DNA from 2 places in the Pseudomonas sp. AC255 genome. Region 2 is predicted to be linked to the other one. Evidence: predicted binding sites of a transcription regulator. Region 2 holds the regulator's gene; the other holds the start of a gene.
What was found. Region 2 encodes sigma-54, which starts transcription at its own class of promoters, with help from an activator protein. Its sites were predicted from a motif close to ANTGGCATNNANNTTGCTNT; they were not measured.
Positions count from the first base shown of each region.

Region 1: the regulator sigma-54 is predicted to act here: its motif matches at 1,792-1,811, upstream of ACZZ0K_RS16280 (flagellar hook-length control protein FliK).

Region 1 covers NZ_OZ409841.1:3,571,829-3,586,162, forward strand. The annotation lists gene fliL (flagellar basal body-associated protein FliL) at 1-51, opposite strand, end outside; gene ACZZ0K_RS16280 (flagellar hook-length control protein FliK) at 390-1,754, opposite strand; gene ACZZ0K_RS16285 (Hpt domain-containing protein) at 1,860-2,207, opposite strand; gene ACZZ0K_RS16290 (ATP-binding SpoIIE family protein phosphatase) at 2,238-3,941, opposite strand; gene ACZZ0K_RS16295 (STAS domain-containing protein) at 3,947-4,252, opposite strand; gene fliJ (flagellar export protein FliJ) at 4,417-4,866, opposite strand; gene fliI (flagellar protein export ATPase FliI) at 4,873-6,231, opposite strand; gene fliH (flagellar assembly protein FliH) at 6,221-7,027, opposite strand; gene fliG (flagellar motor switch protein FliG) at 7,032-8,051, opposite strand; gene fliF (flagellar basal-body MS-ring/collar protein FliF) at 8,044-9,831, opposite strand; gene fliE (flagellar hook-basal body complex protein FliE) at 9,846-10,175, opposite strand; gene ACZZ0K_RS16330 (sigma-54-dependent transcriptional regulator) at 10,304-11,686, opposite strand; partial or broken gene ACZZ0K_RS16335 (sensor histidine kinase) at 11,692-12,790, opposite strand; gene ACZZ0K_RS16340 (sigma-54 dependent transcriptional regulator) at 13,012-14,334, opposite strand, start outside.
Region 2 covers NZ_OZ409841.1:4,312,516-4,326,849, forward strand. The annotation lists gene ACZZ0K_RS19610 (KpsF/GutQ family sugar-phosphate isomerase) at 1-571, shown strand, start outside; gene ACZZ0K_RS19615 (KdsC family phosphatase) at 571-1,095, shown strand; gene lptC (LPS export ABC transporter periplasmic protein LptC) at 1,104-1,676, shown strand; gene lptA (lipopolysaccharide transport periplasmic protein LptA) at 1,663-2,208, shown strand; gene lptB (LPS export ABC transporter ATP-binding protein) at 2,208-2,933, shown strand; gene ACZZ0K_RS19635 (RNA polymerase factor sigma-54) at 3,100-4,590, shown strand; gene hpf (ribosome hibernation-promoting factor, HPF/YfiA family) at 4,664-4,972, shown strand; partial or broken gene ptsN (PTS IIA-like nitrogen regulatory protein PtsN) at 4,984-5,447, shown strand; gene rapZ (RNase adapter RapZ) at 5,450-6,307, shown strand; gene ACZZ0K_RS19655 (HPr family phosphocarrier protein) at 6,323-6,598, shown strand; gene ACZZ0K_RS19660 (ZIP family metal transporter) at 6,633-7,526, opposite strand; gene ACZZ0K_RS19665 (superoxide dismutase) at 7,556-8,167, opposite strand; gene ACZZ0K_RS19670 (hypothetical protein) at 8,169-8,609, opposite strand; partial or broken gene ACZZ0K_RS19675 (FagA protein) at 8,747-8,827, opposite strand; gene pmbA (metalloprotease PmbA) at 9,079-10,425, opposite strand; partial or broken gene yjgA (ribosome biogenesis factor YjgA) at 10,534-11,057, shown strand; gene tldD (metalloprotease TldD) at 11,109-12,551, opposite strand; gene ACZZ0K_RS19695 (carbon-nitrogen hydrolase family protein) at 12,556-13,416, opposite strand; gene ACZZ0K_RS19700 (YhdP family protein) at 13,447-14,334, opposite strand, start outside.

The DNA of each region.
Region 1 (14,334 bases), 740 kb from region 2:
TTTGCCTTTGGTTGCGGGGTCTTTTACTGCTGCAGCTTCGCTCTTCGCCATGCCAATAATCCGTCACTAATCGGGGGTTTCACAGTCGCACGGCAAGGCAAGAGCAAGTGTTATGCCAGAAGTGTCGGAGGTCGAGAACGACGCTAAAGTCAAAAGCACCCTCACCCCAGCCCTCTCCCGGAGGGAGAGGGGGCCGACCGAGATGTAATGGGGCTGGACATCGACCTGCACAACCGAGGTGATTGCAAGTTCAGGGCGGGAATCAACAGGTCGCCGAATGTCGAACGGATTCAGCGATGCTCGTTCAGGTCGGCGTAGTTCTTCAAGATTCCCCAATCGGTCCCCTCTCCCTCTGGGAGAGGGCTAGGGTGAGGGGGCTCTTGATTTGCTCAGGCGTAATAGTCGACCGCGCTGCTGCCAATCACGCTGGTAGTCTGCGCCACCACTTCAGCGACAGTAGCTGGTGCCAATTCCTCATCCGCCGAATCCAGGCGGCCACCCGCAGCACTGGTCCGGCCACTCTGCCCATGCTGCGCCTGTTCCTGACCTTGCTGACCCTGCCAGCCACGGTTCTGGTCGGCGACGTTGACGTCGACCTGGCCCATGCCCTGCTGGTTGAACATGTCACGCAGGCGGTGCATCTGGCTGTCGAGCGCTTCACGCACGCTTGGGTGTGCGCTCATAAAGGTGACCTGGGTTTGCTGATCGGGAACCATGTTCACGCGGATATCCAGACGCCCAAGCTCCGCCGGCTGCAACTGAATGTCGGCGGCCTTCAGGTTGACGCTGGACAGGTACATGACGCGGTTGACCACTTCTTCGGTCCAGCCGCTCTGGTGCATGGCGATCGGCTGATTCACCGGCAGCGCATTGGCGGTTTTCGGCGTAGCGGCCTGGGTCAGTGCCGCCAGACGGTTGGCGAAGTCATCGACGCGAGTGTCGCTGGTAGCCGATTTCAGATCCTTCAGACCATCGTCGATCAGCCCGCTGAAAGCTTGTTCGCCGCCCTGACTGGTGCTGTCCTTGTCGGCCTGCACGTCGAGCATGCTGGCCATGCCGGCGGCAAAGTTCTGCGCGGCGGTCAATTCACCGTCAGCCTGAGCTTGAGCAGGCGTGGCTTTCGGTTGCGCCTGACTGGCGGCGGAAATATGCCCGCCCTGCTCCATCGCCATGCGCACGGCCGGCATCGAGTCGAGCGGGTCGGCCGATGGATCGAAATCGCTGTCGGTGGCCGCCGGATCTTTGACCATGCCCGACACGACCGCCAGTGCAGGCGTTTCGGTTTCCGGCTGGGCTGGCGTGGTGACTGTTGGTGCTTGCACCACAGGCGCTGCCACCAACGGCTGAACGACTTGCGCCAAGGCCGGATCAAGGGCCGGGTCTACAGGCGCGGCATCGGCCACAGGGGTTTGTACGGTTTCAGTGGTGTCATCGGCAGTCGCTGTCGCGTCGTCGCTCGACGCCTTGTCGGCAGGCAACGCTTTGCCGCTATCGGCAACTGCTGGCTCGGGCGCGGCAGACTGCTCTTTGCCGATATCCTTTTTGCCGCTGCTGTCCGCGACCTTATCGCGTGCCGGCTTGACTGAATTGTCAGCGCTCACGGCGGGCTTGGCCGGCGCCTGATCGGCGAACACTTTGGCGAAGCTGGAAGCCTTGTCCCCGGCGTCTGCGGCCATTGCCGACGATTTGGCAGCGGCGGCTTGCGCCTTGGCCTGAGCGGCGGTCTGAAGAAGGATATTTGGGGTCGCAGGCATGAAACGGTCTCCGCTGCACTGGGATCGTAGGTACAGTTGAGCAAGATGACTGCAAGTGCCGGGCCAGTTTGGCCAGACACTTGCGAAAAGCGCCGGACGGCAGCTTCAGTGAATGTGGGCGTGGTGCTTTTCGCTTTCGTACACCGGACGTACTTCGGCGAATTCAGAATGGATATCGGCGACTAGCTGAGCGAGTGCTTCCGGGCTTTTGTCCTTCGCGTTCGACTCCAGGTCCTGGCACAACTCGGCCAGTCGAACCGCGCCCATGTTGCTGGCGCTGCCCTTGAAGCTATGCGCTACATCGGAAAGCGCTTTGGCGCTGGTGCTGTCCTGCAACTCGTGCAGGCGGCTTTGCGAATCTGCCAGAAAAGTCTCCAGCAATTCCGTATAGCCGTCCTCCATCACCTCGCGCAAAGTATCGAGGACTTCGCGATTTACATGTGCGTCTGTCACTTGCTCACTCCTTGATCAAGAATGGGCGGATTATGCCTCAATCTCCCAGAAAAACTCCACGCTGGCACTACGACCTTGGTCCGACCAACTGGCGTTGCGCCCCAGTTGCCGGACCAGACCGATGCCGCGTCCCGACAAGCGGACGTTATCCACGGGCCTTTCCATGACCCGCGCCACATCAAACCCCTTGCCGCTGTCATCGACACGAATGACCAGCCGCCCACCCTCGCCTTGCGGCTGGACCTGCAAATGCACTCGCACGAAACCGTCTTGCAGCGCCTCCAACCGCGCCGCGCGCATTTCATAGTAGCGGGCGAAACCTGCCGCATCGCGTTTGAGGCTCGAGTCCAGCCCGAGCACGCCATGCTCCAGGCCATTGGAATACAACTCGGCGAGCACGCTGTACAGCGCCCCGCTTTGCGCGCGCAGGCCATGCACTTCAAGCAGCAACTGCAAGAGGAACGGCAATGGATTGAAGCGCCTGAGCGTGGCGCCGCGAAACTCGAAACTGGCCGACCAGTCCAGCGGGCACGACTGGCCGCTGTCTGAATACACCGGCGCGGCGCCGTGGGCCTGCGCCGACTCAAGCAGACTGACTTCGACCATGCTTACGTCATCACGGGCCTGTCCGCGAAAATCGCGCAACGCCTGTTCGATATCCTCGAATAACCGATCCGGCTCACGGTTCGCCGCAAACACCTGCTGCAAGCGTTCGACGCCGAACAACAGGTCATTGGCATCGCAGGTATCGATCACCCCGTCCGATAACAGAAACACTCGATCATCGACGGCCATCGGATACACATCCGTACGGTCATCGAAGGCTTGCGCGCTGAGAATCCCAAGGGGCAAATGCCGCGCCGGCAAGGGCACACGCTCGCCGCTGGCCATGCGGTGCAAGTAACCGTCGGGCATGCCACCGTTCCACACCTCCACCGAACGGCTCTGGAAACTCAGACTGAGCAAGGTGGCACAGCAGAACATGTCCACCGGCAGGATGCGCTTGAGCTTGGCGTTCATCTCGCGCAGGGTTTCGGCCAGGCCATAGCCCTTGGCGGTCATCCCATAAAACACTTCGGCCAGCGGCATCGCCCCCACCGCTGCCGGCAAGCCATGCCCGGTGAAATCGCCGAGCATGACGTGCATGTCACCGGCAGGCGTGTACGCCGCCAGCAACAAGTCACCGTTGAACAGCGCATACGGCGATTGCAGGTAACGGATGTTCGGCGCACTCAGGCAACCGGAATGTGCGACCTTGTCGAACACCGCTTTGGCCACGCGTTGTTCGTTCAGTAGATAGTCATGATGTTTTGCGATCAGATCACGCTGCTGCAGGACCGTTGCCTGAAGGCGCCGCAAGCGATCCATCGCCTTGATTTTGGCGGCAAGGATCACCTGGTTGTACGGCTTCGCCAGAAAATCGTCACCGCCAGCCTCTAGACAACGGGCCAGCGCTTCACTCTCGGTCAGCGAGGTGAGGAAGATGATCGGCACCAACGCTTCACCCGCCAGCGCCTTGATCTGCCGCGCCGCTTCGAAGCCGTCCATTACCGGCATCAGCGCGTCCATCAACACCAGATCGGGTTCTTGCTGCTGGAAGCATTCGACCGCCTCCGCACCATTGGCCGCCGTCAGCACTTGATGACCTTGACGGCGGACAATGGTGGACAGCAGCAGCCGGTCGGCGGCACTGTCTTCGGCGATAAGAATAGTCAGCGGCTCTTGCGCCTGCATGGGCGTCAACTGATGTCGAAGAGTTTGTCGAAGTTGGAAATCGCGAGGATTTTCTTCACATCGGAGCTGCTGTTGACGACGCGGATATCCGAATTGTCGCCACCGGCGTGATCACGCAGCAGAAGCAACATGCCCAGCGCGGAGCTGTCGAGGTAAGTGGCCTCTTTGAGATCGACCACGATGGATTCGGGTTTGTGTGGGAGCCGTTCATACGACTCGCGAAATTCCTGATGGCGACCGAAATCGAACCGGCCTTTGACGGCGATCGTGAGCTTTTTCTGGTCTGGAGAGACTTCTGTAACGACTGACATTGACTGGCTTCCTTGTCATTGACGAACCTGTACAAGGTTTAGCACCTGGATAGGGTTGGGGCAAGGCTGGAAAAGCAGATCAAAAGATCGCAGCCTTCGGCAGCGCCTACATTTGAAAATGCATTCCCCTGTAGGAGCTGCCGAAGGCTGCGATCTTTTGATCTTTAAAAGGCATCACGCCGTGGCAACCGCTGCGACAGTTCATCGAGCAGCTTCTGCTCGCGCTTGTCTTCCAGGCGTTGCGCTTCATCACGATAGCGCTGCACCAGTTTGCGCAAACCCTCGACGCGGGCAAACGCCTGCTGCCACTCTTCACGAGCCTTGTCGAGCTTGTTCTGGTGCCAGACCAGGCTCTGCCGTTGTTGGTCGACGGCGGTGTCGAGTTGCGCCAGAAAACCCTGGAAGCCCAGCAGCCATTGCCCGGTCACGCCGGTGCTGCCGCGCACGATCCACTGCTGCGAGTAATCCAGACGAAAGGCATTGAGGTCGGCCAGTTTGCTTTCGGCAACTTTGACCTGGCCCTGAAAGTAGGCGAGGCGCTGCACGGCGGCTTTCTCGGCCTTCTCGGCCATGTCCACCACCGGTGCCAGGCGCGCAGCGCGGCTAACGGCCATGGCCGGTTACCCGCCCGCCGCAGGGGCGAACAGGGTTTCCAGATAGGCCTGGCTTTCACCCAGATTGATTTTGTCGTTGAGGCCCTGGCGCTGATACCTGACCAACTGCGGTTGCAGGGAAATCGCCAGATCGGTCTCGCGATCGCCACCGGCCACATAGGCACCGACGCTGATCAGATCGCGGCTCTGCTGATAGCGTGACCAGAGCTGTTTGAAATACTGCGCGCGCTGCATGTGATCCGGCGAAACCACCGCCGGCATCACCCGGCTGATCGACGCTTCGATGTCGATCGCCGGATAGTGGCCTTCCTCGGCGAGGCGCCGCGACAGGACGATGTGGCCGTCGAGCACGCCCCGCGCCGAGTCGGCAATCGGGTCCTGCTGGTCATCGCCTTCGGACAGTACGGTGTAGAACGCCGTGATCGAGCCACCGCCCTTCTCCGCGTTACCGGCGCGCTCCACCAGTTTCGGCAGCTTGGCGAACACCGAAGGCGGATAGCCCTTGGTTGCTGGCGGTTCGCCGATGGCCAGAGCGATTTCGCGCTGGGCCTGGGCGAAACGGGTCAGCGAGTCCATCAGCAGCAGAACGTTCTTGCCCTTGTCGCGGAAATACTCGGCGATGCGCGTGCAATACATCGCCGCGCGCATACGCATCAGCGGTGCATCGTCTGCTGGCGAGGCAACCACTACCGAGCGTTTGAGGCCTTCTTCACCGAGGATGTGCTCGATGAATTCCTTAACTTCGCGACCACGCTCACCGATCAGGCCGACGACGATGATGTCGGCCTCGGTGAAGCGGGTCATCATGCCCAACAGCACCGATTTACCGACACCGGTACCGGCGAACAGACCCAGACGCTGGCCACGGCCGACCGTCAGCAAACCGTTGATGCAACGGATGCCGACATCCAGCGGTACGCTGATCGGATCACGGTTGAGCGGGTTGATGGTCGGGCCGTCCATCGGCACCCAGTCTTCGGCCTTCATGCCGCCCTTGCCGTCCAGCGCGCGGCCAGCACCGTCAAGAACACGGCCAAGCATGCTCATGCCCATCGGCAAACGACCGGTATCGGCCAGCGGCACCACGCGGGCGCCCGGGGCAATGCCGGCGACGCTGCCGACCGGCATCAGAAAGACTTTGCTGCCGGAAAAACCCATGACTTCCGCTTCCACCTGAGACGGATGGTAGCTGTCGTCATTGATGACCATGCAACGGGTGCCCATGGCGGCGCGCAAGCCTTCGGCTTCGAGGGTCAGGCCGACCATGCGCAGCAGCCGACCTTCAAGGATCGGCGCGCCGGCAATCTCGGTGGCCTCGGCGTAGGTGCTCAGGCGCTTGGCGAAACTGGTGCGTTCAAGGCGCATCGCTGGCGTCCGCGCGCGGCTCGTCAGAGTCGACAGCCGCTGGGGTGTCTTCAGGAATATCGAGCGTCAGGTCTGCCGCTGCCGGATGCAGAGCCTGCTCATGCAATTGGTCGAACAGCTTGGCCATAACCTGGGTCACCCGTGACTCGACGCTGGCGTCGATGCGGCTGTGCTCGGTTTCAACCCGGCAACCGCCCGGCAACAGCGACTCGTCCTCGACGATGCGCCAGGTTTCTTCGTGGCGTTCGCGCAGGGCTTTGACCTGGGCGAAATCCTGCGGATTAACGTACAGGCGCACGTTTTCCACGCCCAGCGGCAACAGCTTGAGGGCATCGCGCATGACGTGTTCGATCTGTGTCGAGTCGATGGCCAGTTCGCGCTTGATCACTTGTTTGGTGATGTGCTGCACGAGGTCGACCAGCGACTTTTCAATCTGGGTGTCTTGCTCGGCGATCGGTTCGAACAGGTTGGCCATCAGCAGCTCAAGGCTGGCGATTTTCGCCGCCAGCGCCGTTTCTGCTTCCTGACGCACCTTCAGCGTGGTGCTGTGAAAACCTTCCTTTTCACCAATGGCGAAGCCCTCGTTGTAAGCCTCCTGACGGATGCTTTCGAGTTCTTCCAGGGTCAGTGGCTGGACTTCTTCCAGCGGCACTTCTTCCATTTCCGGCGGTTCGGGTTCCGGCTCCGGCTCGGGTTCCGGTTTCGGCGGGTCGAAGCTGGGCAGCGCCCAGGATTCGAAGCCGCGAACATCACGGGCGCGGATCAGATCCGTCACAGACTCGTCAGGCTTATCCATGGGCTTAGATCATTTCCTCGCCGCCCTTGCCACCGAGCACGATCTCGCCGGCTTCGGCCATACGACGGGCAATAGTGAGGATCTCCTTCTGCGCGGTTTCGACGTCGCTGACGCGCACCGGGCCTTTCGCCTCGAGGTCGTCGCGCAACAGTTCGGCGGCACGCTTGGACATGTTCTTGAAGATCTTTTCCTTGACGCCCTCGTCCGAGCCTTTGAGGGCCAGCACCAGCACATCGGAAGAGACTTCGCGCAACAGCGCCTGAATGCCACGGTCGTCGACGTCGGCAAGGTTGTTGAACACGAACATGAGGTCTTCGATCTGACCGGACAGGTCTTCGTCGACTTCGCGGATCGAGTCCATGAGCTGGCCTTCGATCGAGCTGTCCAGGAAGTTCATGATGTCGGCCGCACGCTTGATGCCACCCAGGGTGGTGCGCGAGGCGTTCGAGTTGCCGGAGAACTGTTTCTCGAGAATCTGGTTGAGTTCTTTCAAGGCGGCCGGTTGCACGGTGTTCAACGACGAGACGCGCAGGATGATGTCCAGACGCACTTTATGGTCGAAGTTGCCGAGCACTTCACCGGCCTGATCCGGGTCGAGGTACGCGACCACGATTGCCTGGATCTGCGGGTGTTCGTAACGGATGACGTCAGCGACTGCGCGCGGCTCCATCCATTTCAGGCTGTCGAGGCCGCTGGTGTTGCCGCCGAGCAGGATGCGGTCGATCAGGCCGTTGGCCTTGTCTTCGCCCAGGGCCTGGGTGAGCATCTTGCGTACGTAGTCGTCGGATCCGACGCCGAGGCTGGTCTGATCGCCGACGATGTCGACGAACTCGCTCATCACCTGCTCGACCTGTTCGCGATGGACGTTGCCCATCTGCGCCATGGCCACGCCGACGCGCTGAACCTCCTTGGGCCCCATGTGGCGCAGCACTTGCGCAGCATCGGTCGAACCCAGGGACAGCAGCAGAATCGCGGCTTTGTCGACCTTGGTCAGTTTGACGGTGGCGGCTCGGTTATCACTCATCTGCGTTAATCCACTCTTTCACGACCTGAGCCACGCGACCCGGGTCTTCAGCTACCAGACTCTTGATTGCATTCAGTTGCGCGTCATAACCCTCGCTCGGGCTCGGCAACAGAATGCTCTGCGGACCACCGAGGCTCACGCGGTCGTTGGCCAGTTCGCCGTCCAGGCCGCCCATGCCACCAAGTTCCACGTCGCTGCCCAGACCGGCCAGCTCCTTGCCTTTGCCACCGCCGGTGATGTTGTTGAGCACCGGACGCAGCACACCAAACACCAGTACGAGGATGAACAGCACACCCAGCACTTGTTTGACGATGTCCCAGAACCATGGCTGGGAGTAGAACGGAATATTGGCAATCACTTCGCCGCGCTCGGCGGAGAACGGCATGTTGATCACGCTGACGCTGTCGCCACGGCTGGCGTCGAAACCGACCGCGTCCTGCACCAGACGGGTGAAGCGCGCCAATTCGTCGGCGCTCCACGGCGCACGGCTGGTTTCGCCGTTGGCCGGGTTGATCTTGACCTGATCGTCGACCACCACCGACACCGACAGGCGATTGAGACGGCCCTGCTGCTGCTTGGTGTGGCTGATCGAACGGTCGAGTTCGAAGTTCTTGGTCGATTGTTGACGCTTGTCGGCCGGGTACGGCGCGAGCATCGGCTGGCCGGTGGCCGGGTCCATGATCTGCTGGCCGTTGGCATCAACCAAAGGCTGACCTGGCTGAATCATTCCGGCCGGTGCGGCGGTGCCACCGGTGGTCTGCGGCGCCGAGGCAGGCGACGGCGGCTGGTTGCTCAGGGCACCCGGCACACCTTGCGGACCATTGCTGGCGGTGCGTTGTTCATTGACCGACTGCTCGCTGCGCAACGCCGGTTGGTCCGGGTTGAACTGCTCGGCGGTCGATTCGACGGCACTGAAATCGACGTCGGCGGAGACTTCAGCCTTGTAGCGATCGTTGCCCAGTACCGGTTGCAGAATGTTGTGCACGCGCTGGGTGAGCATGCTTTCCATGCGGCGGCTGTAATCGAACTGCTTGCCGGCCATGGTCATTTCCGAGTTCTCCGCCTGATCGGAGAGCAGGTTGCCCTTCTGATCGACGACGGTGATCTGCGATTTGCTCAACTCGGGCACGGAAGTCGCGACCAGGTTGATGATCGCCACCACCTGACCCGGCTCCAGCGAACGCCCGCTGTACAGCTCGACCAGTACCGAAGCGCTCGGCTTGCGCTCGTCACGGACGAACACCGAACTCTTCGGAATGGCCAGATGCACGCGGGCACCCTTGACGTTGTTCAAACTGGAAATGGTCCGCGCCAGTTCGCCTTCGAGGCCGCGACGATAACGGGTCGCTTCCATGAACTGGCTGGTGCCCAGACCCTGTTCCTTGTCGAGGATTTCGAAACCGATGTTGCCGTCGCTGGGAGTGACACCAGCGGCAGCGAGTTTCATCCGCGCACGGGACAGGTCGTCGGCCTTGACCAGCAAGGCGCCGGAATTGGGTTCTACGTTGTAGGGAATGTCAGCGGCGGCCAGGGTTTCCATGACCTGCTTGGCGTCCATGCCGGCAAGGCTGCCGTACAGTGGACGGTAATCCGGCTGCTGCGACCACAGCACCACGGCAAAGCCAATCGCCACGCTCGCCGCCAGACCGACCAACAGGCCGACCTGACGCAGCACGGTCATCTGGGAAAGGTTTTCCAGAAAGGACAGGCCGAACAGCGGCGGTTTGCCGTCGATCGGGGTGGCCTTGGCCGGAACGTTATCAGCGACTGCTTCTGCCATGACTTATTTCGCCCTTAAACCGGCATCTGCATGATGTCTTGGTAAGCCTGGACCAGCTTGTTGCGCACCTGGGTCAGAGCCTGGAACGACACGCTGGCTTTTTGCGACGCAATCATGACGTCAGTCAGGTCGACACCGCTCTTGCCGATCTCGAACGCGTTGGCCAGTTGAGTCGACGCCTGCTGGGTATCGCTGACTTTATTGATCGCCTGACCGAGCATGTCGGAAAAGCTGCTGCCCGCGATTTCAGGGACAGCGGCAGTCGATTTACGCGCAGACATGGCATCCACTTTCATGGCCTGCATGTCCATCATCAACCGATTAAATTCAATACCTTGGCTCATGGTCTACTCTCTTGGGCGGCCCGCAATTTTTTGACACTCACTCGGCGGGTACACAGGTATTAGCAACAAGGGTGCCAGCTAGTGGGCACCCTCCTGAGAAAAGCATCTGGAATGTTTTGCAGCATCGATCAGGTGGCGAACAGATAACCTTCGACATCCATCCCGGCATCGCGCATTTGCGCCAGTTTGTAGCGCAGGGTGCGCGGGCTGATGCCGAGCTTTTCGGCAGCTTCCTTACGGCGGCCACGCTCGGCGCGCAGGGTGTCGATGATCATCTGAAACTCCCGGCGGCGCAGGTCATCGCCCAGCGCGCCGGAAGAATCCGCCTCGATTTCCACCTCGCGGATCACCGGTGCCGTGATCGGCAACGGCGCAAATGTCACCGCACCGCTCAGGCAGAAATCCTGCGGCTGAATCAAACCGCCCTGCTGCAGAATCAACGCGCGCTGAATGGCGTTGTCCAGCTCCCGCACGTTGCCCGGCCACGGGTACGCGGTCAGGCAAGCTTGAGCTTCGGGGGACAGCTTCGCTGCTGCGTGCTTCATTTTATTGACGTGTTTGGCCAACAATTTTTCCGCCAGCGGCAGGATATCGGCAGTGCGCTCGCGAAGTGGACGCCAGGCCAAGGGGAAAACCGACAAGCGGTAAAACAGGTCTTCGCGAAAACGCCCCGCCGCCACTTCACCGGCCAGATCGCGGTTGGTCGTGGCGACCACGCGAATATCCAGAATGATCGGCTTGCGCGCGCCCACTCGCTCCACTTCCCGCTCTTGCAGGACGCGCAGCAACTTGGCTTGCAGGCCCAGGGGCATTTCGGAAATTTCATCGAGCAGAATGGTGCCGCCGTCCGCCTGCTCGAACTTGCCGGCCTGCGAGGCGATGGCGCCGGTGAACGAGCCCTTCTCATGGCCGAACAGTGTTGCTTCGAGCATGTTGTCGGGAATCGCCGCGCAGTTGATCGCAATAAACGGCTGGCTCGCCCGTCGCGATTGCTGGTGAATGTAGCGCGCCAGCACTTCTTTACCGGTGCCGGACTCGCCGGAGATGAGGACAGTCGAATCACTGCGCGCAACCCGCGCCGCCAACTCAAGCAACTGCGCACTGGCCGGTTCAACGGCGACGGGGCCTTCCGCTTCGCCAGCATCAATGCAGCCCAGCGCATGTCGCGCCACCAGATCGAGCAATGCCTTGGGCTCAAACGGCTTGACCAGATAATCCGCCGCGCCTTGGCGCATCGCATCGACCGCACGCTCGACCGCGCCGTGGGCGGTCATCAATAGCACCGGCAATTGCGGCTGGCGTGCGCGCAGCAACGCAAGCAATTGATGACCGTCCATGCCCGGCATGTTGACGTCGCTGACCACCAGGCTGAAAGCTTGCTGCGCGACGGCCGTCAGCGCTTCTTCGGCGCTGCCGACGGCGTGATAGTCGTGGCCGGCGAGCAGCAGCGTATCGGCCAGCGCCTCGCGCAACGAACGGTCATCCTCGACCAGCAACACCTTGATGCCCATGACGTTTATTCAACTCCTTGTGCAGCGGAAAACAGCGGCAGACTGACCTGCGCGCAAGTGCCGCGCCCGACTCGCGAACGCAGGGTCAATTCTCCCTGATGCGCACGGGCCACCGCTTTGACCACGGTCAGGCCGAGGCCGGTGCCGGTGACCTTGGTAGTAAAAAGGCTCGCCGAGGCGCGCCAAAACTGTCGGCTCAATGCCGCTGCCGCTGTCGCTGACACACAGACGCAGGGTGTTGCCTCTGGTGTAGCAATGCACTTTCAGGCGCGCTTCGCCAGCGCTGGCCTGAATGGCGTTTTCAATCAGATTCAGTAATGCGCCGACCAGTGTGTCGCGGTTGCACAGCAACTCACCGGCATGGCTGTCGCACTGCCAGCGGATCGGCAGGTCCTGCACATGGGTCAGCGCCGCAGCCTGCAGCGATTGCATCAAGGCATTGGGCGAAATGCGGTCGGTCAGCGGCAATTCACCGCGAGCGAACACCAGCATGTCGCGCACTTGATGTTCGAGTTCGTGCAGACGCTCTTTCAGGCGCCCGGCAAAGCGTTGCTGGGTTTCCACCGGCAATTGCTGTTCAGTCAAATGACTGGCGTAGAGCAAAGCGGCGGACAGCGGTGTTCGAATCTGGTGGGCCAGCGAGGCAACCATGCGCCCCAGCGATGACAAACGTTCGTGGCGCGCCAACTGGTCTTGCAGATGACGTGTTTCCGTCAAGTCGTTGAGCAGCACCAACTGCCCCGGCTCGGCATCCAGCGAGCGGGTGGAAATCGACAGGCGTCGACCGTTTTTCAAGGAGATTTCATGACCGTCGTCTTCACGGGGAGCGAAGCAGCGTGCAATCACATGGCGCCAGAGTTCGCCCTCGAGTGGCGAGCCGAGCAGATCGATGGCGGCAGGATTGGCTTCGCGCACCAGACCGTGGCCGTCGATGACGATGACGCCGCCGGGCAACAGGTCGAGGAGGTTTTGCAGGCGATTGGCCAGGCGTTCTTTTTCCGCCAGTTCCTGCATGCGCTGGGCGCTGACCACGGCCAGCTCACCCTTGAGTTCGGTGACCCGCGCTTCGAGCAGGCTGTAGGAGTCGGTCAGTTGGCTCGACATCTGGTTGAACAGCTGGAAGGCCTGCTCAAGTCCCTGACGACTTGCCTGCTCTACGGACGAGGGTTGCCCCACGATATTGGAGGCAGAAGAGATCTGGGCGGCTTGGGGCATTGGGCTCTCTCGCTTGGCTGACCGTCAGTGAAACGGAACGTTGCGAGGGCTGTAGCAATACCCGTGCCTAAAAAAAACCGCTTATAAATGAAGCGCTTGAAAAACAGGCGTCAATCATCCGCCTGTTCGTCTCCTCCGGCCCGGCTCATGCCGTACTTGCGCATCTTCTCGACCAAGGTTGTGCGACGGATGCGCAGACGCTCAGCGGCGCGGGCAACAATGCCATTGGCGTCGTCCAGCGCTTGCTGAATCAGGCCCTGCTCCAGGCCACCGAGGTAATCCTTGAGGTCGAGACCTTCAGGCGGCAGCAGTGCATTGGCGCTGAAGTCCGGCGTATGGCCGTTGATGGCCACGCGTTCTTCCAGATCGCTGCGCAGGCTGTCGACCATCTGCTCGTCTTCGTCGTCGACGTAGCGGAATTTCTTCGGCAACTCGACCACGCCGATCACCCCGTACGGATGCATGATCGCCATGCGCTCGACCAGGTTGGCCAGCTCGCGGACGTTGCCCGGCCAGCCGTGACGGCACAGCGACATGATCGCCGCCGAATTGAAACGGATCGAACCACGCTTCTCGTGCTCCATGCGCGAGATCAGTTCGTTCATCAGCAGCGGGATGTCTTCGACGCGCTCACGCAGCGGCGCCATCTCGATCGGGAACACGTTCAGGCGATAGTAGAGGTCTTCACGGAACGAGCCGATCTCGATCATGCTTTCGAGATTCTTGTGCGTTGCGGCAATGATGCGCACGTCGACGCTCTGGGTCTTGTTGCTGCCCACGCGTTCGAAGGTGCGCTCTTGCAATACGCGCAGCAGCTTGACCTGCATTGGCAGCGGCATGTCGCCGATTTCGTCGAGAAACAGCGTGCCGCCATTGGCCAGCTCAAAGCGCCCGGCACGGCTGGTGATCGCGCCAGTGAAGGCGCCCTTCTCGTGGCCGAACAGTTCGCTTTCCAGCAGTTCCGCCGGAATAGCGCCGCAGTTGACTGGTACGAATGGCGCGTCGCGGCGTTTGGAGTGATAGTGCAGGTTGCGCGCGACCACTTCCTTGCCGGTGCCGGACTCGCCGAGGATCAGCACGCTGGCGTCGGTGTCGGCCACTTGCTGCATCATCTGCCGGACGTGCTGAATCGCACGACTGGTGCCGACAAGACTGCGGAAAAGATTGGGTTCGCGATGACGGCCGCGTTCGCGGGCCTGGTCGTACATTTCGCGATAGACCTGGGCGCGATGCAGCGAATCGAGCAATTTGCTGTAGCTGGGCGGCATTTCCAGGGTCGACAGCACGCGGCGACGCTGGTCTTCAGGCAGGTCAACGGAAGAATTATCGCCCATTAACAAAACCGGAAGGAACTCATCCCAGGTTGCGAGTGTCTTTAGCAAGCCCAAAAGCGCGCCAGGAGCATTAACGGTCCCGATCAGTACGCAAATGAC
Region 2 (14,334 bases):
TGCCGAGGTCAATCTCAATGTGCATGTCGAGCACGAAGCCTGTCCGCTGAATCTGGCACCGACCTCTTCGACCACGGCCGCACTGGTCATGGGCGATGCCCTGGCCGTGGCCCTGCTGGAAGCGCGTGGTTTTACCGCCGAAGATTTTGCCTTCTCGCATCCCGGTGGCGCCCTTGGCCGTCGCCTGTTGCTGAAAGTCGAAAACGTCATGCACGCCGGACAGGAGCTGCCGCAGGTACAACGCGGCACCCTGCTCAAGGACGCGCTGATGGAAATGACCCGCAAGGGTCTGGGCATGACCGCTATTATTGAGGCCGATGGCAAGCTCGCCGGGATCTTCACCGACGGTGATTTGCGCCGCACGCTGGATCGCGCCATCGACATCCGCAGCGCCACCATCGACCAGGTGATGACTGCACACGGCAAGACCGCCCGGCCCGACATGCTCGCCGCCGAAGCCCTGAAAATCATGGAAGACCATCGAATCAACGCCCTGGTAGTCGTCGACGAGGAGGATCGCCCGATCGGCGCCTTCAACCTCTCCGATCTGCTGCGCGCAGGAGTCATGTAATGAGCAACGATCTGCTGCAACGCGGCAAAGCGATCAAACTGGCAGTGTTCGACGTCGACGGTGTGCTCACCGACGGGCGCCTGTACTTCCTCGAAGACGGCAGCGAGTTCAAGACCTTCAACACCCTCGACGGCCAGGGCATCAAGATGCTGATGAATGCCGGCGTGCAGACGGCGATCATCAGTGGCCGCAAGACCCCGGTGGTCGAGCGCCGCGCGAAAAACCTCGGCATCCCGCATCTGTTTCAGGGGCGCGAGGACAAACTGGTGGTACTCGACGGTCTGCTCGCGCAACTGGGCCTAAACTATGAAGAAGTCGCCTATCTCGGTGACGATCTGCCAGACTTGCCGGTGATCCGCCGTGTAGGGCTGGGCATGGCGGTGGCCAACGCTGCCGATTTCGTCCGCGAACACGCCCACGGCGTTACCCGCGCCCGTGGCGGCGAAGGTGCCGCCCGCGAATTCTGCGAATTGATCCTGCGCGCCCAGGGCCGCCTCGAAGCGGCCAACGCCGCGTACCTGTGAGCCTGACCATGTTTAGCAAAAAGTTTCGCAATTTCCTGCTGTTCGGCTGCATCGCGGCGATTTTCGCTGCGGTGGGCTACTGGAACATCAGCCCTGAGCGCTTCCTCGACAAGCCGCCGGTCTCGGCCGCCGAGAATCCGATCGACTGGTACGCGACCAACACGCACACCATTCAATACCTGCCCGACGGCAACGTGCAGTACGAGATGACCTCCGACAAGGCCGAGCACGTCAAGGCCACCGATGTCACTCTGGTAACCAAGCCTGATTTGAACATGTACCGCGGCACCGACTTCCCGTGGCACGTGACCAGCGAGCGCGGCGAAGTGAATTCGGGCGGCACCGAAGTTGAATTGATCGATTCGGTACGCGTACAGCGCACCGATGAGAAACAGCGCGGCACCCTGATCACCAGCACCCGCATGACCGTGTTCCCGCAGCAAGAATATGCGCAGACCGCGCAACCCGTTAGAATCGAGGGCGCTGGCGGCGTATCGACTGGCGTCGGAATGAAAGCGTACCTGAAGGACAGCAGGATACACCTGCAATCGAACGTAAGAGGACAGTATGAGGCTCGTTAAAACCCTCCCTATTTTGCTCAGTCTGGGCGCAGCACTGGGAAGCGCGAGCGCCTGGTCCCTGCCGAACGATCAGCAGCAGCCTATCCGCATTCAGGCCGACGACGCCCAACTGGACGACAAGAATGGCATCGCCACCTATAAAGGTGACGTGATCATTACCCAAGGCTCGATGATCGTTAAAGGCAACACCGTGACCATGACGCGCGCGCCCAATGGCGACATCGACGTGGTGACCTCGGTAGGCAACCTGGCTTACTTCGAGCAGTTGCAGACCCAGGGCGACGCCAACCCGGTCAAGGGCTACGGCGTGACGATTCAATACCACGCCCAGCAGAACCGGGTGGTGCTGATCGACAAGGCCAAGGTTATCGACAAGGATAACAACGTCACCCAGGGCGAAAAAATCGTCTACGACACCGTGAAGAAGCTGGCCAGCGCCGGTCGCGCCACGGGCAGCAAGGTCACCGAATCGCGTCCGCGCATCGACATGGTGATCCAGCCGAAGAAGAAAACCGAAGAGAAATCCCAGTAATGGCAACTCTGAAAGCTCAGCACCTGGCCAAGGCCTATAAAAGCCGCCAGGTCGTGCGTGACGTCAGCCTGTCGATCGACAGCGGGCAGATCGTCGGCTTGCTCGGTCCGAACGGCGCCGGCAAGACTACGTGCTTCTACATGATCGTTGGCCTGGTGCAGGCAGATCAGGGCCGTGTGCTGATCGATGATCTGGACGTCAGCCACCAGCCGATGCACGGCCGCGCCAAGGCCGGTATCGGCTATCTGCCGCAAGAAGCGTCGATCTTCCGTAAACTGTCGGTCGCCGACAACATCATGGCGATCCTCGAGACCCGCCCGGAGCTGGACAAGGCCGGTCGTCGCAAGGAGCTGGAAAGCCTGCTGCAGGAATTCCACATCAGCCACATCCGCGACAACCTCGGCATGAGCCTGTCCGGCGGTGAGCGTCGCCGGGTGGAAATCGCTCGCGCCCTGGCCACTGCACCCAAGTTCATCCTGCTCGACGAACCGTTCGCCGGTGTCGACCCGATCTCGGTCGGCGACATCAAGCAGATCATCCATCACCTCAAGGCCAAGGGCATCGGCGTGCTGATCACCGACCACAACGTGCGTGAGACGCTGGATATCTGCGAAACCGCTTACATCGTCAACGACGGTCAACTGATCGCTGAAGGCGATGCCGAGACCATCCTGGCCAACGATCTGGTCAAGGAAGTTTATCTGGGTCACGAGTTCCGCCTGTAAGCGCGACAGCGCTGTATCGATTCAAGGCGCATTTATCCGCTTTAATTGTTACAGCGCTCTAGGCAAACACTTCAGTTTCAGGCATATAATTTGCTTAAGTTTGGCGCTTCGGCGCCCTGTAGTGGATGGCGCAAAGCGCCGGCGAATAAGGTGTTAAGCCCCTGCCATGAAACCATCGCTAGTCTTGAGAATGGGCCAGCAGCTGACGATGACACCGCAGCTGCAACAGGCCATCCGCCTGCTCCAATTGTCGACCCTGGACCTGCAACAGGAGATCCAGGAGGCTCTGGAATCCAATCCGATGCTCGAGCGCCAGGAAGAAGGCGACGACTTCGACAACGCCGATCCGCTGGCCGACAACGCCGAACAGAAGCCCGCCGAGATCCAGGAACCCTCCTACCAGGAAACCGCCCCGACGGTGGATAACCTCGAGGATGGCGATTGGAACGAGCGCATCCCCAACGAACTGCCAGTGGATACCGCCTGGGAAGACGTCTACCAGACCAGCGCCAGCAGCCTGCCGAGCAGCGATGACGATGAGTGGGATTTCACCACCCGCACGTCCGCCGGAGAGAGCCTGCAAAGCCATCTGCTCTGGCAACTGAACCTGGCACCGATGTCCGACACCGATCGCCTGATCGCCGTGACTCTGATCGACTGCATCAACAATCAGGGCTATCTGGACGAAACACTCGAAGAGATTCTTGAAGCGTTCGACCCGGAACTAGACATCGAGCTCGACGAAATCGAAGCCGTCCTGCATCGCATCCAGCAATTCGAGCCCGCCGGTATCGGCGCCCGCAACCTCAGCGAATGCCTGCTGCTGCAACTGCGCCAGCTGCCCGCGAAGACGCCGTGGCTGACCGAGGCCAAGCGTCTGGTCGCCGATTACATCGACCTGCTCGGCAGCCGCGATTACAGCCAGTTGATGCGGCGCATGAAGCTCAAGGAAGACGAGCTGCGCCAGGTCATCGAACTGGTGCAAAGCCTCAATCCGCGTCCCGGTTCACAGATCGAGTCGACCGAAGCCGAATACGTCATTCCCGACGTGATCGTGCGCAAGGACAACGAGCGCTGGCTGGTCGAGCTGAACCAGGAATCGGTGCCTCGCCTGCGCGTCAACGCCCAGTACGCCGGTTTTGTGAAGCGTGCCGACACCAGCGCCGACAACACTTTCATGCGCAACCAGTTGCAGGAGGCCCGCTGGTTCATCAAGAGCCTGCAGAGCCGCAACGAAACCCTGATGAAAGTGGCCACGCAGATCGTCGAACATCAGCGCGGCTTCCTCGAGTACGGCGACGAAGCAATGAAGCCGTTGGTATTGCATGACATCGCCGAAGCGGTCGGCATGCACGAATCGACGATTTCCCGGGTGACCACACAAAAATTCATGCATACCCCGCGCGGTATTTATGAGCTGAAATACTTTTTCTCCAGCCACGTCAGCACCTCCGAAGGCGGCGAATGCTCGTCCACGGCGATCCGCGCGATCATCAAGAAACTGGTCGCTGCGGAAAATCAGAAAAAGCCGTTGAGTGACAGCAAGATCGCTGGTTTACTGGAGGCACAAGGCATTCAGGTGGCTCGCCGCACCGTCGCCAAGTACCGCGAATCCCTCGGAATCGCGCCTTCGAGCGAACGCAAGCGGTTGATGTAAGCCACGTTACAGCGTTCCAGTGGCAGGCTTTTCGGCCTGCCGCTTTATGCACTGGCAACGAAGGAGAAGCTGTATGCAAGTCAACATCAGTGGACACCAACTGGAAGTGACCCAACCTCTGCGTTCCTACATCGAGGAAAAACTCCAGCGACTGGAGCGACATTTCGACAAGATCACCAACGTGCAGGTCACGATGTGCGTCGAAAAGCTGAAACAGAAGATCGAAGCCACCTTGCATATTCCCGGCAGTGAAGTGGTCGCAAACGCAGAAGATACCGACATGTACGCTGCGATCGACTCACTTACCGACAAGCTGGATCGCCAACTCAAAAAGCATAAGGAAAAGACCCAGAGCCTCCTCCAGGGCGCGACCGGTCGTTAACACCCCTATCCATGATCCGACTTGAAACCATCCTGACCCCCGGCCGTTCCCAAGTGAACGCGCCGGGCGGCAGCAAGAAAAAGCCCTCGAACAGATTGCCAACCTGATCCACCGCGAAGTGCCGGATCTGGCGATGCAGGATGTCTTCGAGGCGCTGATCGCCCGTGAAAAACTCGGCTCCACCGGTTTTGGCAACGGCATCGCCATTCCCCACTGCCGCCTCAAGGGCTGCGCGGGGCCAGTGAGCGCCCTGCTGCACCTCGAAGCCCCGATCGATTTCGACGCCATCGACGGCGCTCCGGTGGACCTGTTGTTCGTATTGCTGGTCCCGGAAGCCGCAACCGACGCGCATCTGGAGTTGTTGCGCCAGATCGCCAGCATGCTCGACCGCAAGGAAGTGCGCGACAAGCTACGCAGCGCTCCGAGCAATGAAGCCTTGTACCAGGTCGTACTGGACGAGCAGAACGGGCACTAATCATGCGTTTGATCATTGTCAGTGGCCGTTCGGGCTCGGGTAAAAGTACCGCCCTGAATGTCCTTGAGGACAACGGCTACTACTGCATCGACAATCTGCCGGCCGGTTTGCTGCCGGAACTGGCCGAGCGGGCGCTGATTCACACGGAACTGGCGCAGCCGCTGGTCGCCGTGTCGATCGATGCGCGCAACCTGCCCAGCCATCTGTCACGTTTCCCTGAGTTGCTCGAAGACGTGCGTGCCAAGCATATCAAGTGCGATGTGCTGTACCTGGACGCCGATGAAGAAACCCTGCTCAAGCGTTTTTCCGAGACCCGTCGTCGTCACCCGCTGAGCAACGCCAATCGCTCACTGGCCGAGGCGATTCACGACGAAACCGCCCTGCTCGGTCCGATCGCCGATCTGGCCGACCTGAAGATCAACACCACCAGTCTGAATCTGTATCAACTGCGCGACACCATCAAGTTGCGCCTGTTGAATCAACCGGAGCCCGGTACGGCGTTTCTGGTCGAGTCGTTCGGCTTCAAGCGCGGCATGCCGGTCGACGCCGACCTGGTGTTCGACGTGCGCTGCCTGCCCAATCCGTACTGGAAACCGGAGCTGCGCGCTCAGTCGGGCCTTGATGCACCGGTGGCCGAGTACCTGGCGCAGCAGCCGGATGTCGAAGAAATGTATCAGGACATCTACGCCTACCTGAACAAGTGGCTGCCACGCTTCGCCGCCAGCAACCGCGCCTACGTCACCATTGCCATTGGCTGCACCGGCGGGCATCACCGCTCCGTCTACCTGACCGAACGACTGGGTCAGGCCCTGCAGAAAACCCTGAAGAACGTCCAGGTTCGCCACCGCGACCTCACCTAAAGGATTTACACCGCGATGCCTGCTCGTGAAATCGAAATCATCAATAAGCTGGGCCTGCATGCCCGGGCATCGGCCAAATTTGTCGGCGTGGCGGGTCAGTATCCAGACTGCACGATCCGAGTGGGACGCACACCTGAAACGACTGTCGACGGCAAGAGCATCATGGCAATGATGATGCTCGCGGCGGGTAAAGGCACCAAGATCCATTTGAGCACCGAAGGCGAACAGGCTCAGGAAGCCATGGACGCATTGGTCGATCTGATCGAAAGGTATTTCGACGAAGGTGAATAATCCTCGAGGCGGGGACACTGTTCCTCGCCTCCATTCACCCCAACGCCGTATCCATCACCATCATCAGACAAAACCCGATCAGAAGGCCCAGACTGGCCAGCTTGTCATGCCCATGACGGCGCGATTCCGGGATCACTTCGTGGGTCACCACCAGCAACATCGCCCCCGCCGCCAGTGCCAGCCCCAACGGCAACAGCACCTGAGCCAGACTCACGAGCCACGCACACAGCAGCGCAAATATCGGTTCGACCAGCCCCGACGCCGCGCCGATCAGAAACGCCCTGACCCGCGACATTCCCGCCCCGGCCAGCACCAGAGCAATCACCAGTCCTTCCGGCACATCCTGCAACGCAATGCCCATCGCCAGACTGTCGGCGTCCGCCATCCCGCCTCCGGCAGATACGCCAACCGCCATGCCTTCCGGAATGTTGTGCGCGATGATGGCGAACACGAACAGCCAGATTCGCGGTGGAATCACCGGATGCTCCAGCGTGCCGACGAGCATTTCCGGCGAGGCACCGCAAATGCGCCGATCCACCAGATACAGACCGAACGCACCGAGCAGGATGCCGAAGCAGATCAGGCCACTGGCGGCCCACGGCGTCAGGCCAAGGCTCTCAGCTGCAGCTATGCCCGGCACGATCAACGAAAACGCCGTCGCCGCCAGCATCACCCCGGCACCAAATCCCAGCAAGGTGTCGCTGAGTGCCTGCGGCATGCGCCGGATCACCAGCACCGGCACCGCGCCAAGCGCCGTGCCCAAGGCGCAGATGGCACCGCCCTGCAAGGCACGTAACAGCCTCGGTTCCAGATTCAGCCATTGCAAAGCGTGGGCGACCAGTAAAGTCATACCCGCCAACAGCAAAAGCGAACCCACCGCGTAACGAAACATGCGCCCACTGCCAATCGCCAGTGTTTCCGTGCCCATAGTCAGCCCTGATTGTTTTTATTGAAGGCTTAAACCAGTGCGGCCTGATAGCGCGCAGCAACTTCCGGCCAGTTGATCACGTTGTAGAACGCGTTGATGTATTCCGGGCGACGGTTCTGGTAACGCAGGTAGTAAGCGTGCTCCCAGACATCGAGGCCAAGGATCGGGGTGTTGCCGTTCATCAACGGGCTGTCCTGGTTGCCGCTGCTTTCCACGACCAGTTTTTTCTCCGGTGTCACGCTCAGCCACGCCCAGCCGCTGCCAAAACGGGTCAGCGCGGCTTTGGTGAACGCTTCCTTGAAACTGTCGAGTCCGCCCAGTTGCTCGTCGATGGCCTTGGCCAGCGCGCCGCTGGGCTTGCCGCCACCGTTGGGCACCATCACTTCCCAGAACAGCGAATGGTTGGCGTGGCCGCCGCCCTGATTGATCACCGCCGCGCGAAGTTTTTCCGGCAGTTGCTGCACGCTGGCGACGAGTTTTTCCACCGGCCACTCGGCGAACTCGGTGCCTTCCACGGCGGCGTTGAGGTTGTTGATGTAGGTCTGGTGATGCTTGGTGTAATGGATTTCCATGGTCTGCGCATCGATGTGCGGCTCGAGGGCATCGTAGGCGTAAGGCAAGGCAGGCAAGGTAAAAGCCATTTCAATGGACTCCATACTGATGAGAAGTTGAGGCGCGGCGGGCATTGCCGGTGTCCGGATGCAGCAGGCGCTGGGTGCGTGGGTATTCGCCGTGCTCGCTGATGAAATTCAACAGTTCGACGTAGGTCTTGCTGCTCTGGCGCAGCGCCGCCTCACGCAGGGCCGGACGCAAGCGCTCGTCCTGCATGGTCTGCAACAAACGTTGATGGATGGCACAGAGATATTCGGCGCTCTCCTCCGGTTGGTTCAGGCGCAGATGCAGGTCAGCCAGGTTGTGATGTGAGACGACGCAGGCCGCCACCGCTTCGTCGGCATCCGCCCAGCGTTCGAACAACACCTGCGCCAGGGCCAGGGCTTGCAGGTAAGCCTCGCGGGCGTCGATCAGTTCGCCCAGCATGAAGCAGCGATTGGCCCGTTCGATCGTGCGTTTCCAGTGCTCCATGATGAGCCTCCAAAGCGGTTGCGGGGTTTACACGCCGCCGGCGGTGAGTTTCTCGGGGTTGAGCAACTCTTTCAGCTGGCTGCGCGACAGGCGGGTGTGTTCCAGGGCGACGTCGATCACCGCACAGCCTTCCTTGCAGGCGTTAGCGCGCAACGGATCTGGCGACTCATCCAGCGCCGGCTTTCGAGATAGGGCTGCTCGTGCAAGGCAGAACTCATGATCCGTGACTCGTTCGGAAATGAGATTTATTATTAGATGATAATGAGAACCAAAACAAGTGTTCGAGTTTGCGCTGTTCATTTGTGGGAGCGAGCCTGCTCGCGAATGCGCCGTGTCAGCCAGCACATTTGCAACTGATCCACCGCTTTCGCGAGCAGGCTCGCTCCCACAGGGGATTTGTGCGAAGCGAATAAAAAAGGCGCGCCATCCACAACGGATGGCGCGCCTTTTTTGTTGGCGGATTCGCGGCTTAGCTGCCGGCGACAGTCATCCGCTCGATCAACACAGACCCGGTGCGAATGTTGCTGCGCAGTTCCAGATCATTACCCACTGCGACAATCTGCTTGAACATGTCACGCATGTTGCCGGCGATAGTCACTTCCTGCACGGCGAACTGGATCTCGCCGTTTTCCACCCAGAAGCCCGCAGCGCCGCGCGAATAGTCACCGGTGACCATGTTCAGGCCATGGCCCATCAACTCGGTGACCAGCAATCCCCGGCCCATGCGCTTGAGCAGTGCTGCCTGATCCTCGTCGCCATGGGTGACGAACAGGTTGTGCACCCCGCCCGCGTTGGCGGTGCTCGGCATGCCCAGTTTCCGTCCGGAATAGGTGCCGAGGATGTAGGAGACCAACTCGCCCTTTTCGACGAACGGTTTCGCGTAAGTCGCCAGGCCATCACCGTCGTAGGAAGCACTGCCCATGGCACGCATCAGATGCGGACGCTCATCAATGGTCAGCCATTCCGGGAACAGCTTCTGCCCCAGTGTGCCTTCCAGAAACGACGATTTGCGATACAGGCTGCCGCCGGATACGGCCGAAAGGAAGCTGCCGAACAGACCGCCCGCCAGTTCGGCGGAAAACAGCACCGGCACCTCGCATGTCGGCACCGGCCGCGCGCCCAGACGGCTCGCCGCCCGTTGCGCGGCACGCTGGCCGATGCTCACCGGATCAGCGAGCAGACTGCCCTGGCGATTGACGTCGTACCAATAATCGCGCTGCATCTGGCCGTCGGCTTCGGCGATCATCACGCAACTCAGGCTGTGCCGGGTCGATGCGTAACCGCCGATGAAACCGTGGCTGTTGCCATAAACCCGGCAGCCCTGATGGGTGCTTAGGGTGGTGCCGTCGGCGTTCTTGATCCGCGCATCGGCATCGAACGCCGCTGCCTCGCAGAGCAAAGCCTTCTCAATGGCCTGTTCCGGGGTGATGTCCCATTCGTGGAACAGGTCGAAATCCTGCACATCCCTGGCCATCAGCGCCGCATCGGCCAGACCCGAGGCTTCGTCCTCGGAGGTGTGTTTGGCGATCGCGAGTGCTGCAGCGACGGTTTCACGAATCGCCTCCGGCCCGGTGGCCGAGGTGCTGGCCGAGCCTTTGCGCTGGCCGACGTACAGGGTGATGCCAAAACCCTGATCACGATTGAATTCAACGGTTTCGACCTCGCGCTGACGCACCGAGGTCGACAGCCCCTGCTCCAGCGACACCGCGACTTCACAGGCGCTGGCGCCCTGGCGCTTGGCTTCGGCGATGATCTGCTCGACCTGTTCTTGCAGTGCCGGCAATGCCTGCGGGCCGACGCTTTGAACTGCACTCATGCTCATCTCCACTCAAATTCTGCTTTCGGCTGGGGTCATCGAGCGACCGGGCCGGACAAGCGGCCCCCGACTGGTTATCATGGCGGCGTTTCTTTGCGGACTGCCACCATGGTTGATTCTTACGACGACTCCCTCGATACGGGAGAAAAAGCAAATCTCAGGTCAAACGCGAGTTGCATGCGCTGGTTGACCTCGGCGAGCGCCTGACCACACTCAAGCCTGATCTGGTCGCCAAACTGCCGTTGACCGACGCTTTGCGCCGGGCATTGGCCGATGCGCCCAAGCACACCGCGAACATCGCGCGTAAACGGCATTTGCAGTTCATCGGCAAACTGATGCGCGACCAGGACACTGACGCGATTCTGACTCTGCTCGATCAACTCGATGCCTCCACTCGCCAGTACAACGAGCGTTTCCATAATCTGGAACGCTGGCGTGACCGCCTGATCGCGGGCGATGACGCCGTGCTGGAGAAATTCGTCATCGAGTACCCGGACGCCGATCGCCAGCAATTGCGTTCCCTGATCCGTCAGGCCCAGCATGAGGTTGCGCAAAACAAACCACCTGCTTCGAGCCGCAAGATCTTCAAATACATTCGGGAGCTGGACGAGACTCAACGCGGCCTGCGTTGATAATCGTCACCGGGTGGCCGTCCTGCGCGCCACCCGAAAGCCCCGCCTCTCTTATGCGCCCGTGCCACCCACGGTGATCGCATCGATTTTCAGCGTTGGCTGGCCGACACCCACCGGCACCGACTGCCCATCCTTGCCGCACGTACCCACACCGCTGTCCAGCGCCAGATCGTTACCGACCATCGACACCCGGCTCATCGCCTCGGGACCGTTGCCGATCAATGTCGCGCCTTTGACCGGTGCGGTGATCTTGCCGTCCTCGATCAGATAAGCCTCGCTCGTCGAGAACACGAACTTGCCGCTGGTGATATCGACCTGACCGCCGCCGAGGTTGGCGCAGTAGATGCCCTTCTTCACCGAAGCGATGATTTCCGCCGGATCACTTTCGCCACCGAGCATGTAGGTGTTGGTCATGCGTGGCATCGGCAGATGCGCATAGGATTCGCGACGACCGTTACCGGTGCGCGCCACGCCCATCAGCCGCGCATTGAGCTTGTCTTGCATGTAGCCCTTGAGCACGCCGTTTTCGATCAGCGTGGTGCATTCGGTCGGCGTGCCTTCGTCATCGACGCTCAGCGAACCGCGACGGCCGCTCAAGGTGCCGTCATCGACGATGGTGCATAGCTTGGAGGCAACCATTTCACCCATGCGCCCGCTATAGGCCGAGCTGCCCTTGCGGTTGAAATCGCCTTCCAGACCGTGACCGACCGCTTCGTGCAGCAGCACCCCGGACCAGCCGGAACCCAGCACCACCGGCAAGGTACCGGCCGGCGCTGGAATTGCTTCAAGGTTGACCAGCGCCTGGCGCAGCGCTTCGCGGGCATAACCCATGGCGCGGTCTTCGGCGAGGAAGTAGCGGTAATCGGTACGCCCACCGCCGCCGTGCCCGCCGCGTTCGCGCCGGCCGTTCTGTTCAACGATGACGCTTACGTTGAAACGCACCAGCGGTCGCACGTCGGCGGCCAGGCCACCGTCGGTGGAGGCCACCAGAATTCGCTCCCAGACCCCGGCCATGCTCACGCTGACCTGCTGAATCCGTGGATCGAGTGCACGGGTGGCGACGTCGATGCGTTTGAGCAACTCGACTTTTTCCGCGCGGCTGAGCACTTCCAGCGGGTTATCCGGGGCGTACAGCTGCGCGACGTCCTGGCTGGTGAATGCCTGCACGGTGCCGTTCTGTCCGGCGCGGGAGATCGAACGCGCGGCGCGGGCCGCTGCGCCGAGGGCCTCGAGGGTGATCGCGTTGCTGTAGGCAAAACCGGTTTTCTCACCGGACTGTGCACGCACGCCGACACCCTGATCGAGGTTGAAGCTGCCTTCCTTGACGATGCCGTCTTCCAACGCCCATGACTCGGAAATCTGGCCCTGGAAATACAGGTCGGCGGCATCGATGCCCGGTCCGGCCAGATCGCCGAGCACGCCTTGCAGGCTCTCGATCGTGACACCGCCGGGTGCCAACAGGTGATCACTGACTGAGGACAACAACTCGCTCATAGGTTTACGCCTTAAATTCGTGTTCTGAAGCAGGCCGCTGGGCGCCCTGCGAGAAAAACCGCCGATGACGCGTCACCGGCATGCGCGCCCGGATGGACGCTTGTTCATCGCTGTCGCGGGCGGCCAGCAACACCGCCTCGCCTTGATCCTGTTGGGCCAGTACGCGCCCCCACGGGTCGACAATCGCCGCATGCCCGAAGGTTTCACGCGGTCCGGGATGGCTGCCGCCCTGCGCGGCCGCCAGGATATAACACTGTGTTTCGATGGCCCGCGCGCGGATCAGTACATCCCAGTGCGCGGCGCCGGTCACGGCCGTAAACGCCGACGGTGCAGTAATCAATTCGGCACCGGCGGCACGCAATTCGCTGTACAGCTCCGGGAAGCGCAAGTCGTAACACACGCTCAGACCAACGCGCCCCATCGGCGTATCCGCCACCACTACATTACCGCCATAAGCATAGTCATCGGATTCACGGTATTGGCCGCGATTGTCGGCGACATCGACATCGAACAGATGCAGCTTGTCATAGCGCGCGACCACCTCGCCGTGCCCGTTGATCAGCAATGAGCAGGCATTGGCTTTGGCCGTGGGTTGACCCAACGGTGGCAACGGCAACGTGCCGGCGACTATCCATAAGGTGAGGTCGCGGGCGGTCTGTTTCAACCATGGCAGGATCGGCCCTTCGCCCAAGGCCTCGGCGCGGCCGATATCGGCGACGTCGCGACGGCCCATGGCGGCGAAGTTCTCCGGCAGCACCGCGAGTTTCGCCCCGCCAGCGGCGGCCTGTTCAAGCAGGCGTCGCGCCTGGGCCAGATTGGCCGGCACGTCGCTCTGGCTGACCATTTGAATCACCGCTAAAGACATGGAGAACTCCCAAAGAGGTATTCGGCCATGCTACTCCATCGCTTCAAGGCCGGGCCGCTCAAAAGGCTTGTCGAAGGTGATTTTCGGCTCTTTCCATGGGCCTTTGACGGTGTACTTGACGCTGGCGAAGCGCGCGACGCGGTCGCCGATCAGCTTGTCGATGAGGAACAGCGCGCCGCCGACCGCCGGCGCACCAACGAGCAGCGCGGCGATCGGCAGGTTGTTGGTCACCGGCAGTGTCACCAGCAATTTCGCATCGACCTTGTCACCAACCAGATCCAGCGTGCCGTCCAGCTCAAGGTTGCTCGAAGGCCCGGTCAGGCGAATCGGCTCACGTGTCACGTAGACACCATTGTTCGCCACCAGCAGACCTTTGACCCGGTCGTAGCTCAGGCCTTTGCCGAACAGGTCGGAGAAGTCCAGACGCAGGCGCCGGCCGATCGAGTTGAAGTTGAGCAGGCCGAACACCCGCAGCGCCTGAGCACCGCCTTCCACTTCAACGAACTGGCCTTTGTTCAGCGAGGCATCGAGGGTGCCGGAGAAGCGCTTGGTCGCCAGCCACGCCGGCGAGCCCGGCCAACGGCCATCGACATCCATATGGAATTCTTCGCTGGTCACGCTCGGCGCGAAGCCCCAGCCTTTGAGCACGTCGGCCAGATTCTTGCCGCCAATGCGGCCCTTGTACCAACTGCTGGTCGCCCCCGGCGCGCCTTCCCAGCCGCCGTTGCCTTGCAGCAGGATACCCTTGAGGCCCATGTCGAGGTTGTTCAGCGCGATGCCCTTGGCGGTCGGCCGCACTTTCAGCGACCAGCCACCGACCAGATCGGGGCCGAGGAACAACTGATTGAGGGTGATATCCAGCGCCGGGATTTTCGTCGGGTCGACCGACGCCAATGGATCAGGCGCGTTCTCGTCAGC